DNA from 2 places in the Exiguobacterium sp. s194 genome. Region 2 is predicted to be linked to the other one. Evidence: predicted binding sites of a transcription regulator. Region 2 holds the regulator's gene; the other holds the start of a gene.
What was found. Region 2 encodes NrdR, which represses ribonucleotide reductase genes. Its sites were predicted from a motif close to AACACNATATATNGTGTT; they were not measured.
Positions count from the first base shown of each region.

Region 1: KNP85_RS00400 (anaerobic ribonucleoside triphosphate reductase) is a predicted target of NrdR. The motif match lies at 2,240-2,257, and genes of this name have one in related genera.

Region 1 covers NZ_JACSLT010000001.1:82,623-89,841, forward strand. The annotation lists gene nrdG (anaerobic ribonucleoside-triphosphate reductase activating protein) at 1-401, opposite strand, end outside; gene KNP85_RS00400 (anaerobic ribonucleoside triphosphate reductase) at 379-2,223, opposite strand; gene KNP85_RS00405 (formate/nitrite transporter family protein) at 2,412-3,254, opposite strand; gene KNP85_RS00410 (50S ribosomal protein L25/general stress protein Ctc) at 3,463-4,131, opposite strand; gene mutL (DNA mismatch repair endonuclease MutL) at 4,295-6,097, opposite strand; gene mutS (DNA mismatch repair protein MutS) at 6,102-7,219, opposite strand, start outside.
Region 2 covers NZ_JACSLT010000006.1:169,870-177,088, forward strand. The annotation lists gene thrS (threonine--tRNA ligase) at 1-1,856, opposite strand, end outside; gene dnaI (primosomal protein DnaI) at 2,169-3,083, opposite strand; gene KNP85_RS09330 (DnaD domain protein) at 3,089-4,441, opposite strand; gene nrdR (transcriptional regulator NrdR) at 4,484-4,951, opposite strand; gene KNP85_RS09340 (hypothetical protein) at 4,964-5,335, opposite strand; gene speD (adenosylmethionine decarboxylase) at 5,447-5,833, opposite strand; gene KNP85_RS09350 (glyceraldehyde-3-phosphate dehydrogenase) at 6,065-7,096, opposite strand.

The DNA of each region.
Region 1 (7,219 bases), on a different contig from region 2:
GACCGGTCCATGAGCGGCTGTTCGAAACGACCGTCGACAAGGACATCGGCACGATCGAGCACGCTTGTGACGTACTCATCGTCCATACCTTGTAACTGTTCGAACGTATAGCCTGTATACACCCACACGTTTTTCTGAAGCGCCTTGCACCCGTCGACGAGCCGGGCTAGTGCTTCCGGTTGCAGGAACGGCTCTCCGCCCGAGACGGTGACACCGTCCCAACCGGATTGTTCGATTCGAGTGAGCAGGTCCTCGACTGGTACGTCTTCCCCACCTCGCGGGTTCCACGATTCCGGATTGTGACATCCAAGACAGCGATGAGGGCATCCCGCCGTAAAGATGACCGTGCGAATGCCTGGACCGTCGACAACCGATTCGTCAAGTACGGATAGGACGCGCATGATGCTTCACCCTCGCTCGTTCTTCTTCTCGTTTCGCCGAATTCCATCGGTCCATCGTGCCGACCAGATAGCCGGTGATGCGACGAATCCGTTCAATCTGCTCTTCCTCGCCACACGTCGGGCACGCGGCATCGATCGTTCCCTCGAGGCCGCAGTTACCGCACCGGTCGACGGGATGATTAATCGATCCGTAGCCGACGTTTCCGGTTCGCATGAGCCGGACGATCGCTTCGACCGCTTCCGGGTTATGGGCGAGCGACCCGTCGACTTCGACATAAGTGATATGACCCGCGTCACAGAGCTCATGGTACGGTGCCTCCAACCGAATCTTGTCACGAATCGACACTGACTGGTACACCGGCACATGAAACGAGTTTGTATAAAAGGCGCGGTCGGTGACACCCTCGATCATCCCGAACGCCTGCTGGTCCTTCAATACGAACTTCCCAGACAATCCTTCGGCCGGCGTGGCCAAGAGCGAAAAATTTAAATCGTGCTGCTCTGCCGCCTGTCTCATCCGATCACGTAAATGAGTGACGATATCGAGTCCGAGACGTTCCGCTTCCCGTGAATCGGCATGCGTGCCGCCTGTGAGCACGCGTAGCGCTTCGGCGAGACCGATGAAACCGACGGACAACGTCCCTTGCTTCAGTACATCCCGTAGCTCTTCTTCCGGTTGGAGTCTCTCGCTGCCCCTCCAGACGTGTTGAGCGTAAAGGAAGCGGAATTCGTCGGCATGACGCTTCGCTTGATAGTCGTACCGTTCGAGCAATTGATCGATGGCGACGTCGACGTAGGCGTCGAGCGTCTCATAAAATGTATGGATGTCCGAAGCGACGAGCGCCATCTTGACCAAGTTCAAGGTCGAGAACGATAAATTGCCTCGTCCGATCGACGTCTCGGCGCCGTGACGATTCCCCATCACTCGTGTCCGACACCCCATATAAGCGACTTCTGAGTCATGGCTCCCATCATAATATTGCAAGTTGAACGGGGCATCGACGAACGAGAAGTTCGGGAATAGACGCTTGCCCGTCACGCGACAGGCGAGTCGGAACAAGTCGACGTTCGGGTCGGTTTCATGAAAGTTGACACCCTCTTTTACTTTAAAGATTTGAATCGGGAAAATCGGCGTCTCCCCGTTACCGAGCCCTCGTTCGGTCGCATGCAACAACTCGCGGATGAAAATTCGACCCCAACGGCTCGTGTCGGTCCCATAGTTGATGGAGACGAATGGCACTTGGCCGCCTCCTCGCGAATGCATCGAATTAGCGTTATGAATGAACGCCTCACACGCTTGATACGTCGCTGTGATTGTCTCGGTCTCAGCGACTTCGAGAAGTTGCTCGGTCGACCATTCGACCGGAAGCTTCTTGAGACGCTCGAGTTGACGTTCATACGTCTTTTCGACGTACGGCGCTAAATCGACATCGAACATCGGGAACGCTTGACCCCCGTGTTGCATATTCTGGTTCGCTTGAAGAATAATCGAAGCGAGTGCCATCGCCGAACGGATGTCCTGGGGCGGTCGAATCGTCCCGTGTCCGGTATGGAAACCGTTCGTCAGCAACTCGCCGAGCGGGATTTGACAACACGTCGTCGATCCCGTCACGTAATAGTCGGCGTCATGGATGTACAAAAAGTTGTCTGCGACGGCCTGACGTGTCTGCTCTGACAACAAATACGTTGTCGACAGCTGTTTCGACACTTCCGAGGATAATCGTGCCAGTTTGCCAAGTGGTGATTTCCCGTCGACGTTGGCGTTCTCTTGTACGAGATCTTGATCTGGGAGAACACAGACATCTTCATAAAGCTGGAGCATGTTCACTCCGCATCACCTCACTATATATTGATATGAATCGAGTTCATAACTCGATTCAATTCCATATATAGATTATGTCATGTTTGAGCATGGAGATGTGGAGTCTAAATTGTGAGCGTTGGTTGTGATATAAACGCAAAAACAGCCGAGCCCGCATCTGGACTCGACCGTTCTTCAAGTGACCCAACTTATAATTCTTTAGCCGGTTTCACGATTTTTAATTCAACTTCTTCTTTTTCCTCTGACTCTTGGGCTTCGCGCAAGCCTTTCGCGTTCAACCACGTATAGATCGCACCCATGAACAAGGCGCCGCCGATGATGTTACCGAACGTGGCCGGAATCAAGTTGTGGATGGCGCCGGCAAAGCTAATCGCCTCAGGGTGTGGGACGACGAGCGTGAGCGCAAACAAGACGAAGTTGGCGATGACATGATCAAATCCTGACGCGAAGAAGACGGCGACGAGGAAAATCATCGAGAAGATTTGAGCGAACTCATTTTTCATCTGTTTTGGTAAGAAAATCGCGAGACAGACCATCCAGTTACAGAAGATGGCACGGAAGAAAATCTCGACCGTCGTATGATGCATCTTGCTCTCGACGACCGCGAACAGCCAGTTGTCCATCCCGAGTTCTTGGATGACGCCGGTCGGGGCGAGCAACAAGGCGAACAAGACGCCACCGAGCGCGTTCCCGACGAAACAAAGTAACCAGACGAGCATCGTGTCGCTGAGCGTCGTATAGCCGCGTAACGTCGAGGTCGTGAAATACATTGTGTTCCCCGTGAACAGTTCGGCTCCGCCGTAGATGATCATGACAAGCGCGATCCCGAATGAGAACCCACCGATGAGTGTCGTGAACGGCGAATCGATCAAGTACATCCCGTTGACAACTTTAAGTGTGAAGATTGAAGCGAATCCGATAAAGATCCCCGCGAGCATTGCCCGTAAAAAGTATTCCATTGGCCGATAATGAATCATTTGCGAAGATGCCTGAGCTTTTTTCCGTAATGATTCGAGTGCATGGATTTCCATTGATGCCATGTCACAAACCCTTCTTTCTGTTTGAATGAACCCATATAATAAGAACGAACATGTGAAATCATTAACAATATAAGCCCGAATCCAATAAATTGCAATCGACCTTGGACCGTGTTGACACATTTTTCACATCGTAATCGTTTACATTTGTCGGATTTGTGACGAAAAAAACGACCCTTCGCAAAGGGTCGTTCGATACAGCTTATTCTTTGTCTGCAGACTTCTCTTCAGACTCTTCAGATGATGCCTCAGCCGACTCTTCTTCAGTTGCTTCGGCTTCACTTTCTGTCGTTGTGTCTGTGTCAGCCTCGAGCTCTTCAAGAGAGACCGGCTCGTTCACAGATGCGATTTGAAGCTCGCCATCCGAGACGATGTCATAGTCTTTGTTCTCTGGAATGTCAGCTACCGTGACCGAGTCACCGATACCGAGTTCAGAAACATCGAGTTCAATGCGTTCCGGAATGTTAGCCGGTGTCGCCGATACCGTAACTTTATAGAGCGTTTGCGCCAAGAAGCCGCCTTCTTTGACACCTTTCGCGTCACCGACGAGTGTGACGTCCGCTTCGACTTCCGTCGCTTCGTCCATCTTCACGGCCATGAACTCGACGTGCTTGTATTCGTTCGTGAACGGGTCAACTTCTGTCCCGTGAACGAGCGTGTTTACTTTCTTGCCGTCGATGTTCAACTCGATTAACGCGTTGTCACCGTGTTCGCGGAGAATCTTGCGAAGTGCCATCTCCTCGAATGCAACTGGTGTGCTCTCGACTTTATAGCCGTATACGACACCTAGTACTTTACCTTCTTTACGCAAGTTTGCGCGGACCGAACGTGGTCGTAATTCTCGTTTCATTACTTTAAGCGTGTCTGCCATAATCTTTTCCCCCTACTGGTTTATCGATCATGTCTACATCTTGAGGGTGAGGCAGTGAAAAAGCCACCTCTCAACCTCGATGCGTTGAGTGACATGTGTATATTGTTCCCATAGGCACCCGGACATAAACGTTACAGCCGGTTAAAAAAAGATTACAAGCGTGTCACATAACCCGTTTGAACAACTTCTCAAGTTCGTACGTGCTCCATTTCACCAAGATCGGTCGCCCGTGCGGACACGTATACGGGGACGTCGTCTGATTGAGGTCATGCAGCAATTGCCGCATCATTTCGTGGTTCAATGGATGGTTCGCTTTAATCGACCGCTTGCACGCCATCAAGATTGACGCGTCTTCCCGATATTTGGCGAGATTGACAGAGCGGTCCCGAATCGCCATCTCAATCAAATCGCGGACCGTCCCTTCCAAATCGTGCTGCGGGTACCACGTCGGAATCTCCCGGACGAGGAACGTGTTGCCACCGAACGGCTCCAATTCGAGACCCGCTTCTTTCAAGAGCGGAGCGACTTCTTCAATCGCGAGCGTCTCTTCTTGCGTGAACTCGAGCGTGAGCGGGAGCAGCAACAATTGATATTCCTTGTCCGGATTCCCGAGTTGCTCATAAAACAATTCGTATTTGATCCGTTCCTGAGCCGCGTGTTGGTCGATGACATACATGCCGTCCTCGGCGCCGCAGACGATATAGCTCGCATGCAATTGGCCGATGACGTCGAGCGGCGGCAACCGCTCTCCTTTCGTCTCAATTGTGTCCGATTCGATAATCGGGTCGGTCGGTGCAGGCTCTTCATTGACGAGCGGGGTCGGTGACCATCGGCTCGGTGACGTGACAGGCTCACGGGGAATCGGATAGTTCCACGTCGGCGGTTCATCCGTGACAGGTGTCCGTTCGACCGTGAAATCAAGTCGCTCTTGTTCGGTCCGATTGACCGGTCGCTCTTTCGGTTTGACCGACGGGATTAAACGCTGTTCCCGGAGTGTCAGTTGGACCGTCTCGCGAATCAACTGGCACAGCTCTTTCTCTTTCGAGAGTCGGACCTCCCGTTTTGTCGGATGGACGTTGACGTCAATCAACATCGGATCCATGTTCACTTCGAGGACGGCAATCGGATAACGACCAATCGGGAGTAACGTATGGTAACCCTCTAGTACACTTTGGGTCAACGCAAAGTTCTTGATGCTCCGACCGTTCAAGATGAGCGTCACGTACTGCTTGTTCGAACGCGTCACTTCAGGCCGGACGAGATGGGCGCTCAAACTATAGTCGTTCGTCTTGCTCGACGCGGTAACGATTTGCGCCGCAACTTGACGCCCATAAATGGCGAGCATGACTTGCTTGATGTCGCCGTTCCCACTCGTCCGCAGAAGTTCCTTGTCTTCATGGAACGCCGTGAGGCGAACTTCCGGGTGGGACAAGGCGATCCGGTTCAACGTATCGGTGATACTCGCGAGTTCGGTCGCCGACGTCTTCAAGTATTTGAGGCGGGCCGGTGTATTGTAGAACAATTGACTGACCGCTATCTCTGTTCCGACGTTTGCGGCGGCCGGTGTTTGCGCCGTAACGACACCCCCTTGGAGCGTCATCTCAAATCCGTCCTCTTCAGTTCGGCGTGACTTCAATGTCACATGACTCACTGAGGCGATAGACGCTAAGGCCTCCCCCCGGAAGCCGAGTGTGCGAATCCGGAACAAGTCGTGCTCGTCCCGGATTTTGCTCGTCGCATGACGTAAAAAAGCACGCGGGGCGTCCTCTTCATAAAACCCATGCCCGTTATCCCGGACTTTAATGAGACGTATCCCGGCTTCCTCCAAATCGACTTCAATTTTCGTGGCACCGGCGTCAATCGCATTCTCGACGAGCTCTTTCACGACCGAGGCTGGGCGTTCGACGACTTCCCCGGCAGCGATTCGGTTGGCCAGTTGTTCCGGTAACTCTTGAATGATTCCCATTGACTCACCCCTTCTTCGCGGATTGTTGGAGCGCATAGAGCGCCTGCATCGCCTCGATCGGGTTCATCGCCAGCAAATCGAGGTCGAGCAGTTGTCGTTTGATGTCGTCGTCCGCCTCAAATAGTGACAGTTGGGCCACAGGTTCAGCCGGAGCCGGCTGTTCTACAGCTGCCCGTGCCGGTTTCGGTTCTGTCTCGAGCTCAGACAAAATCGTTCGCGCCCGTTCAATCAAATCAGGCGGCAAATCAGCGAGTTCGGCGACGTGAATCCCGTACGATTTGTCGGCCCGTCCCGGATGAACTTCATGCAGGAAGACGACACGTCCGTCCCGTTCAATGGCACGGACGTGCACGTTCTCAAGGGCTGGAATTGTGTCTTCGAGCACGGTCAACTCGTGGTAATGGGTCGAAAACAATGTTTTCGCGCCGATGGTGGCCGCGATATATTCGACGATGGCCTGTGCGAGCGCCATACCGTCATACGTCGAGGTTCCTCGTCCAATCTCATCGAGGAGGATGAGACTATCTGCTGTTGCTTCCGTCACAGCCTGACGTGTCTCCGTCATTTCGACCATGAACGTCGACTGTCCGCTCACCAAATCGTCGGCTGCCCCGATGCGGGTAAAGATGCGGTCGAACAAAGGAAGTTCGGCCGCTTCGGCCGGCACGAATGAACCGATTTGATGCAGGATGGCAATCAGTGCGAACTGACGCATATACGTCGATTTACCGGACATGTTCGGTCCGGTGATTAAAAGCATGCGCCGCGTGTCATCGAGCGTCAAGTCGTTGGCGACGTATTCCCCACGAGGCAATACCGTCTCGATGACCGGATGGCGTCCACGATCGATTTGGACATTATTTGACGTCGTCGGCCGGACATAGTCCCGTTTTTCGGCGACAATGGCGAGCGCGAGCAGGACGTCGAGTTCACTTAACGAGCGGGCTAGTTGTTGAAGTGGTTTCGTCTCTTGTTTGACTTCTTCACGTAACGTGACGAACAAGTCATATTCAAGCGTACAGCTCTTCTCCTCGGCACCGAGGATGAGCGCTTCTTTTTCTTTTAACTCAGGCGTGACATAGCGTTCGGCGTTCGTAAGCGTCTGTTTCCGTTCATACCGCC
Region 2 (7,219 bases):
TAGCGGCGGATGTTGACCGCACGCTCATCGCGCTCTTTATCACCGAGGACGAGTGTCATCGGGATTTTCTTCATCTGTGCTTCTCGGATCTTATAGCCGAGCTTCTCGTCACGGAGGTCCGTTTCGACACGGACACCGCGCTTGACGAGCTCTGCCTTCACTTCTGCGACATATTCGTCGTGAACGTGCGAGACAGGAATCAATTTGACTTGAACCGGGGCGAGCCATGTCGGGAACGCTCCTTTATACTCTTCGATCAAGTAAGCGACGAAACGCTCCATCGTCGAGACGACACCACGGTGAAGGACGATCGGGCGATGGTCTTTGCCGTCTGGTCCTGTGTACGTCAAGTCGAATCGCTCAGGGAGCAAGAAGTCGAGTTGGACCGTCGACAACGTCTCTTCTTTGCCGAGCGCTGTGCGGACTTGGACGTCAAGCTTCGGTCCGTAGAACGCCGCTTCGCCTTCCGCTTCGAAATACGGGAGACCGAGCTCATCCATCGTCTCTTTCAATTGACGTTGGGCTGTTTCCCAAATCGCATCGTTGTCGAAGTACTTCTCTTTATCGGCCGGGTCACGGTACGACAAGCGGAAGCGATAATCCTTGATGCCAAAGTCAGCGTACACTTCTTGAATCAAATGGACGATATCTTTGAACTCTTGTTTCATCTGCTCCGGTGTGACGAACGTATGCCCGTCGTTTAACACCATGTAACGGACGCGTTGGAGGCCTGTGAGCGCCCCTGACATCTCGTAACGGTGCATACCGCCGAGCTCGGCGATACGAAGCGGGAGTTCGCGGTATGAGCGCGGCTCATGTTTATAGATCGTCATGTGGTGCGGACAGTTCATCGGACGAAGGACGAGTTCTTCGTTGTCCATCTCCATTTTCGGGAACATATCGTCTTGATAGTGATCCCAGTGCCCCGATGTCTTATACAGGTCGACCGAACCGAGGACCGGTGTGTAGACGTGCTGATACCCGAGTTCGAGCTCTTTGTCGACGATATAACGTTCGACCGTACGACGAATCGAGGCACCTTTCGGAAGCCACATCGGCAAACCTTGGCCGACTTCTTGCGACACGAAGAAGAGATCGAGTTCTTTCCCGAGCTTGCGGTGATCGCGCTCTTTCGCTTCTTCCAATAGACGCAGGTGCTCCGCGAGTTGTTCTTTCGTCGCGAACGCCGTTCCGTAAATCCGCTGGAGCATTTTGTTGTCCGAGTCGCCGCGCCAGTAAGCACCGGCCACACTCATCAACTTGAACACTTTCAATTTCGATGTCGACGGGACGTGCGGTCCGCGGCACAAGTCGAAGAATTCGCCTTGATGGTAAATCGTGAGCGTCTCGCTCGCCGGGATATCTTCAATCAATTCGATTTTGAGTGGGTCCCCGAGCTGTTTGTAGCGCTCGAGCGCTTCGTCGCGCGAGACGACTTCGCGTGTGATGTCCAAGTTCTCGTCGACGATTCGTTTCATCATCTTCTCGATTTCTGGAAGGTCTTCCTCGTTGATGCGGCGATCCATCTCGATGTCGTAATAGAACCCGTTCTCGATTGTCGGTCCGATGCCGAGGTAGATGCTACCTTCTTCGCCGTACAACCGTTTGATGGCTTGGGCCATCAAGTGGGCTGACGAGTGGCGCATCAAATCGATGCCGTCTTCTGAGTCGGGCATGACGAGCTCGATTTTACCGTCGTGTTCAATCGGACGACGGTAATCGATCATCTCACCATCGATTTTGGCGGCGATTGCTTTTTTACGAAGTCCTGGACTGATTGAACCCGCTACTTCTTCTGCTGTGATGCCGGCCTCAAACTCCTTGACGGCCCCATCTGGAAATGTCAATTGAATCATGTGTCAACTTCCCCTCTCTACATTTAAAAGAAAATAAAAAAAGCCCATCCCTATGAAAGGGACGAGCTTTGATTCTCGTGGTACCACCCTCGTTCCCAAGCGATCCGCTTGGCTCGAACACACGATAACGAGTGTGAATCGCCGCACGATTGACCCGTACGGTGCTCTGAGGGAGTAAGGCGATCGGCGTGTTTAGGAAGCTCTCACCAGCCTTCCCTCGCTTTGAAACCCGTTACGACGTCTCATGTCCTCTTCAATGCATCGGTTATATGCTTATTAGTATAGTCAACTCGTTCCAGAAATACAATCCCTTTACCGCCGTCGATTCTCACCTTTTAACTCGATTTGCGTCGTCGTCGTCGAGATGCGTTGCATGAGCCGCTGCGCCTTCATTTTGTTCTGTGGCGAACCGTCGATCGAGAAGTGGGTCTCGAGCTCTTCTCCGCTGAAGTTCGAGCTGTAAAGCGTCGGCAAGCGATGCATCATGCGATACTGCAAGATGATCCCGAACAGTTCATCCCGTACCCACGGACTGATCGCCTCGGCCCCGATGTCATCAATCAATAGCACCGGCACGTGTTGGAATGACGTCAAAAACGAATCGAACGAGTCGGTCCGGATTTTCCGTTTCGCTTCCGAGACGAATCCCGGGGCGTGGACAAGGATCGTCTCGATGTCCGCCACTTTCAGTTCGTTGGCGATCGCCGCGAGCAAGTACGTCTTCCCGACGCCGAAGCTACCGTGAAGGTATAAACCGTTCACTTTTTGGCGGGTCTTCATGCCTGAGACGAACCGCATCGATTCACGGAGTGCGATTTTACGGGCGTCATCGGACCAGTCGAACGATTCAAAGCTCGCCTCTCGCACTTCTTCCGGCAAGAATAGGCTCTTGAACTTCCGGTCCATCTCTTTTTGGCGCCGTGCTTGACGATGCTTCACCGTCTCTTCATAACGGATTGCGATTTGACCGAGGTCGACATAGAGCACTGGCTGATGGCCCGGGATGACGGCTTGCTCCTCGATGAGCTTCTTACCGTCCATCTGTTCCGCATATTCACTGAGCTTCGTAAAGCCGACCTCGACCGCCGTCTCGTCTAACTCCGGATGTGCCTTTAAAAAAGCGACGACTTCTGGATGTTCGAGGGTGCGCCGGCGAATCGATTCGTACGCTTCCCGCACTTCTTTCCGGTTCATCATTTGGGCGAGCGTTTGATTGATGCGTTCCATGTCCCTCATCCTTTCTCTTTCAATTCATTCAACAGCTTAACGAGTTCCGCGTCGTCTGGGACCGATGCCTCGAGCTCTTGTTTTCGTTTTTGATCGTACGTCCGTTGCTCTTTCGCCTCGTCTTCGAGCCATTTTGGCATCTCGGTCTTGTCTTTGCGTCTCGAGCCGACGGTCGTCCGCTGTTGCACGTTCTCCCGTTTCTGCTGTTTCTTCTCGATGAGCGCATCTTGTGTCGCTTCTTGTTCCAACGCGTCTTTGGCGTTTAAATAGCCCGCCGTCTTCCAACTCGTCGCGATCCGCATGACATAGTTCTCACTGAGCCGCGTCTGCTTCTTCACTTCGATACAGTAATAGAACAATGCATTGATGACACTTGGCGCGAGCCCGAGCGTATCGACGAGATCGATAATGAGTTGCTCGTCACTCTTCGACAGTTGTGGCGTCTTCCGTAACGTCGACACGTATTGATGCGGATGCGCTTCTTCCATGACCGTCACGTCATGCAAATCACCGATTTCTGCTTTTACCGTCTCGTCCGACTTCACTTTCCGATGGCGCGTTTGTTTCTTCTTCAACTGCAACACCATTTGGCGGCAGCCGTCGCGTTTCTCTTGCTCGCTGAGTGGTAGATACGCCTCGTGGACGAAATACTCCTTCAACATCTCGGCCATCGTCTCTTCATCGATTTGTGAGACGTAGGCAAGCTTCGTGATTGTCTCATCGAGCTTCTTCGTAAAGAAGCCGACGGGGAAGTTCGTCAGTTTTTTGACGATTTCCATATCGAACGTATAGTTGATCTCGATTTTTGCGCGGTCAGGTTTCTCGTAGTTCTTTTGGGTGAACGCCATATGATTGACGCCTTTGACGTCGAACACTTCATTAAAGTCTTTCGTCACCTCGATAATCCCGGCCGGCAATGGATCGATCGTGAATCGTCCTTGTAACTGTTTAAAGCGAACTTCCCCGACTTTATAGAAGAGAAAACTCGACAACAGTCCGTCGTTCAAGAACGTATGGGGTGCGAGCGGGACACGCAGTTGATATACGTACTGGGTCAAACGCTCATCTTTCGTCTTATACGTCCGGACGAGACCGATCGCCTCGAGCCGGAACAGACAGTCCGTCAGCTCGTTAATCGAGTAATCGAGCATTTCACAGAGCGCGCTGTGCGACATATAATTCGATTTCATCTTCCCGGGCTTCAGCTCGCTCCAAAGCGTCTGATACATCGCAAGTGCCTTCACACCGATGACCGGCTGATATAAGTGGTACAACGACTGATACGACTCGCGATCGATGAGCCCAGTGCTCATAATCAACAGTTCGTCAGTCCCGTACAAGATTCGTTCTTTTTCCATGATAGGTCTCCCCTGAAAAAAGGCGACCAGCAGGCCGCCACTCTAGTTGGTCGATTTTTCTTGCTTCATTAAATCTTCAAGTTCTTTAAAGAACACAGAGATATCTTTGAACTGGCGATAGACGGACGCGAAGCGGACGTAGGCCACTTCATCGACACGTGCCAATTCATTCATCACGAGCTCACCGACTTGCTCACTCGGAATCTCGGACTGACCGAGCGCGCGTAACTGTTGTTCGACTTTCGTGACCACGCCTTCGAGTTGCTCTAGCGTGACCGGTCGTTTCTCACACGCCCGAATAATCCCGCGAAGTACTTTCTCCCGGCTGAACTCTTCCCGATTCCCGTCTTTTTTAACGATGATGAGCGGGGTCTGTTCGACCGTTTCAAACGTGGTGAAGCGATAGCCGCACTCCTCGCATTCGCGACGGCGACGAATCGAATAGAAATCTTGTACTGGTCGGGAGTCGAGCACTCTCGTTCCATTATGATCGCATTTAGGACAACGCATGCTCAGCCCTCCTTATCGTTCGACAGATTGATTCCCGATGGCGCGGAGCGGGAACTTCACTTGCAGCGCCTCATAGTATGTGGTAACGATTTGACCAAGGTCCGGCCCGAGCATCTGGTCACGGTTCAACGTGAAGTCGACAGCCGTGCGTCCGCCATCCACTTGAATGACTGTCGCCAGTGCATCCCAGCCATCGCCATTAAACGCCACTTCGCCCCGGTCTGGATCGACACGGCGAACCGTTTGTCCTTCTGTTTGAATCCGATCGCGGAGCCACGTGAGCACGGCGGTCGGCGAAGCCGCCACATAACGTGTGCGCAGCGCCTCATTTTTATGCGAATCGTCCGTCTGGACATGTGTTTGAAACTTATCCAATAATCCCATTATCCACCTCGACACCTTATTTATATAGGTTAAGCATATCAAAATTAAGCGGTTAACAAAACAATTAAAAGGGCTGACCGAAATTCGGCCAGCCTCAAAAGGTCAATCTGATTATTTGCTGATTGCAACTTGTGCTTCCGGAACACGAATCGGTCCCATTCCGCGATCAAGTTTCACATCCTCACGAACTTTTGCTTCCAAGCCTTCCGCGATGTACTGCGAAGCTGTGGCCGGATCGATTCGGTCCCCACATGTGAACACATCGACTGATGCGTAGCCATGCTCTGGGAAACTGTGAATCGTTAAGTGTGATTCTGAGATGATAACGACTCCACTTACACCGTGTGGCGCAAATTTGTGGAAAGCGACTTCGCGGACTTCAGCGCCCGAACGAAGTGCTGCATCGACGAACAAGCGCTCGATGTAGTCGATATCGTTCAATTTGTCGGGATTGCACTCCCAAAGTTCTGTAATAATGTGACGTCCCATAGTATCCATATTAGTGGATCCCCCTTTACATCAATGGTCTCAAAGTAGTTGATGATCACTCACTTTGTGCCTGAATCGCCCACAACCACGGGGGCAAGTTAGTCCTAAGAGGTCCTAACCCTTTAAGTTGCGTTTGTCAGACCAATTGAAGTTCACGAGTTAGAGTGTATCGCGTTTGGGACGTCGATACAAGACATTTGTTTCAATTCTTTAAAAATATTTTTGTGTAAATATATTTTTTCAGACGTGGGTTTCTTGTTGTCCGATTTGTAAGTAGCTCGCGACCATGTCCAACAAGTCGACGACACGGCACGAATAGCCCCATTCGTTATCGTACCAAGCGAGTACTTTGACGTGATTGCCCCCGAGCACCATCGTCGAATCGGCATCGATAATCGATGAACGTTCATCCCCGTTGAAGTCGATGGAGACGAGCGGTTCGTTCGAGACACCGAGAATACCCGTCATCTCTCCATGTGCGGCACGCTCGAACGCCTGATTCACTTCATCGACCGTCACGTCACGGTGCAACTCGACGACGAGGTCGACGAGTGAGACGTTCGGTGTCGGTACGCGAAGTGCCATCCCGTTCAACTTCCCTTGCAATTCAGGCAAGACGAGTCCGATGGCTTTGGCAGCCCCAGTCGAAGTCGGTATAATGGAACTACCACAAGCGCGAGCGCGCCGTAGGTCTTTATGCGGATTGTCGATATTGTTTTGATCATTCGTATAGGCATGCACGGTCGTGACGAGCCCCGTCTCGATTCCGAACGTCGAGTCCAATACTTTAACGACCGGACCGAGGCAGTTCGTCGTGCACGAGGCGTTCGAAATGACGTGATCGTGCTCAGGTAAATAATCACGATCGTTTACCCCCATGACAATCGTCCGCAGCTCCCCTTTTCCTGGTGCCGTCAAAATAACTTTCTTCGCACCGGCCGTCAAATGTTTTTTCGCCCCGACATCTGAATTGAATTTACCAGTCGCCTCGATGACGATTTCAACCCCGAGCTCATTCCACGGCAACCGCTCCGGATCACGCTCGGAGACGAGCATGATTCGCTTCCCATCAACTTCAAGCGCATCCCCATGCGCCCGGACCGTGAGTGTGAACGGTCCGTGGACCGTGTCGTGCTTAATCAAGTGGGCGAGCGTCTCCGCCGGATAACTCGCATTGATGGCGACAACGTCGTGACGCCCTTCGAGCATCAATTTTCGGAATACCATTCTACCGATTCGACCAAATCCATTGATTGCAACTTTCGTCCCCATGTAAAGTCCCCCTTTTTTCTGCGTTACGACACCATTATAACGGAAAAATGGAAGCGTTTTCACTATGAATCGTCACATTTCTTTCACTTTTTTACAGTTTCAGATTTGAAAAAGAGGGAAATT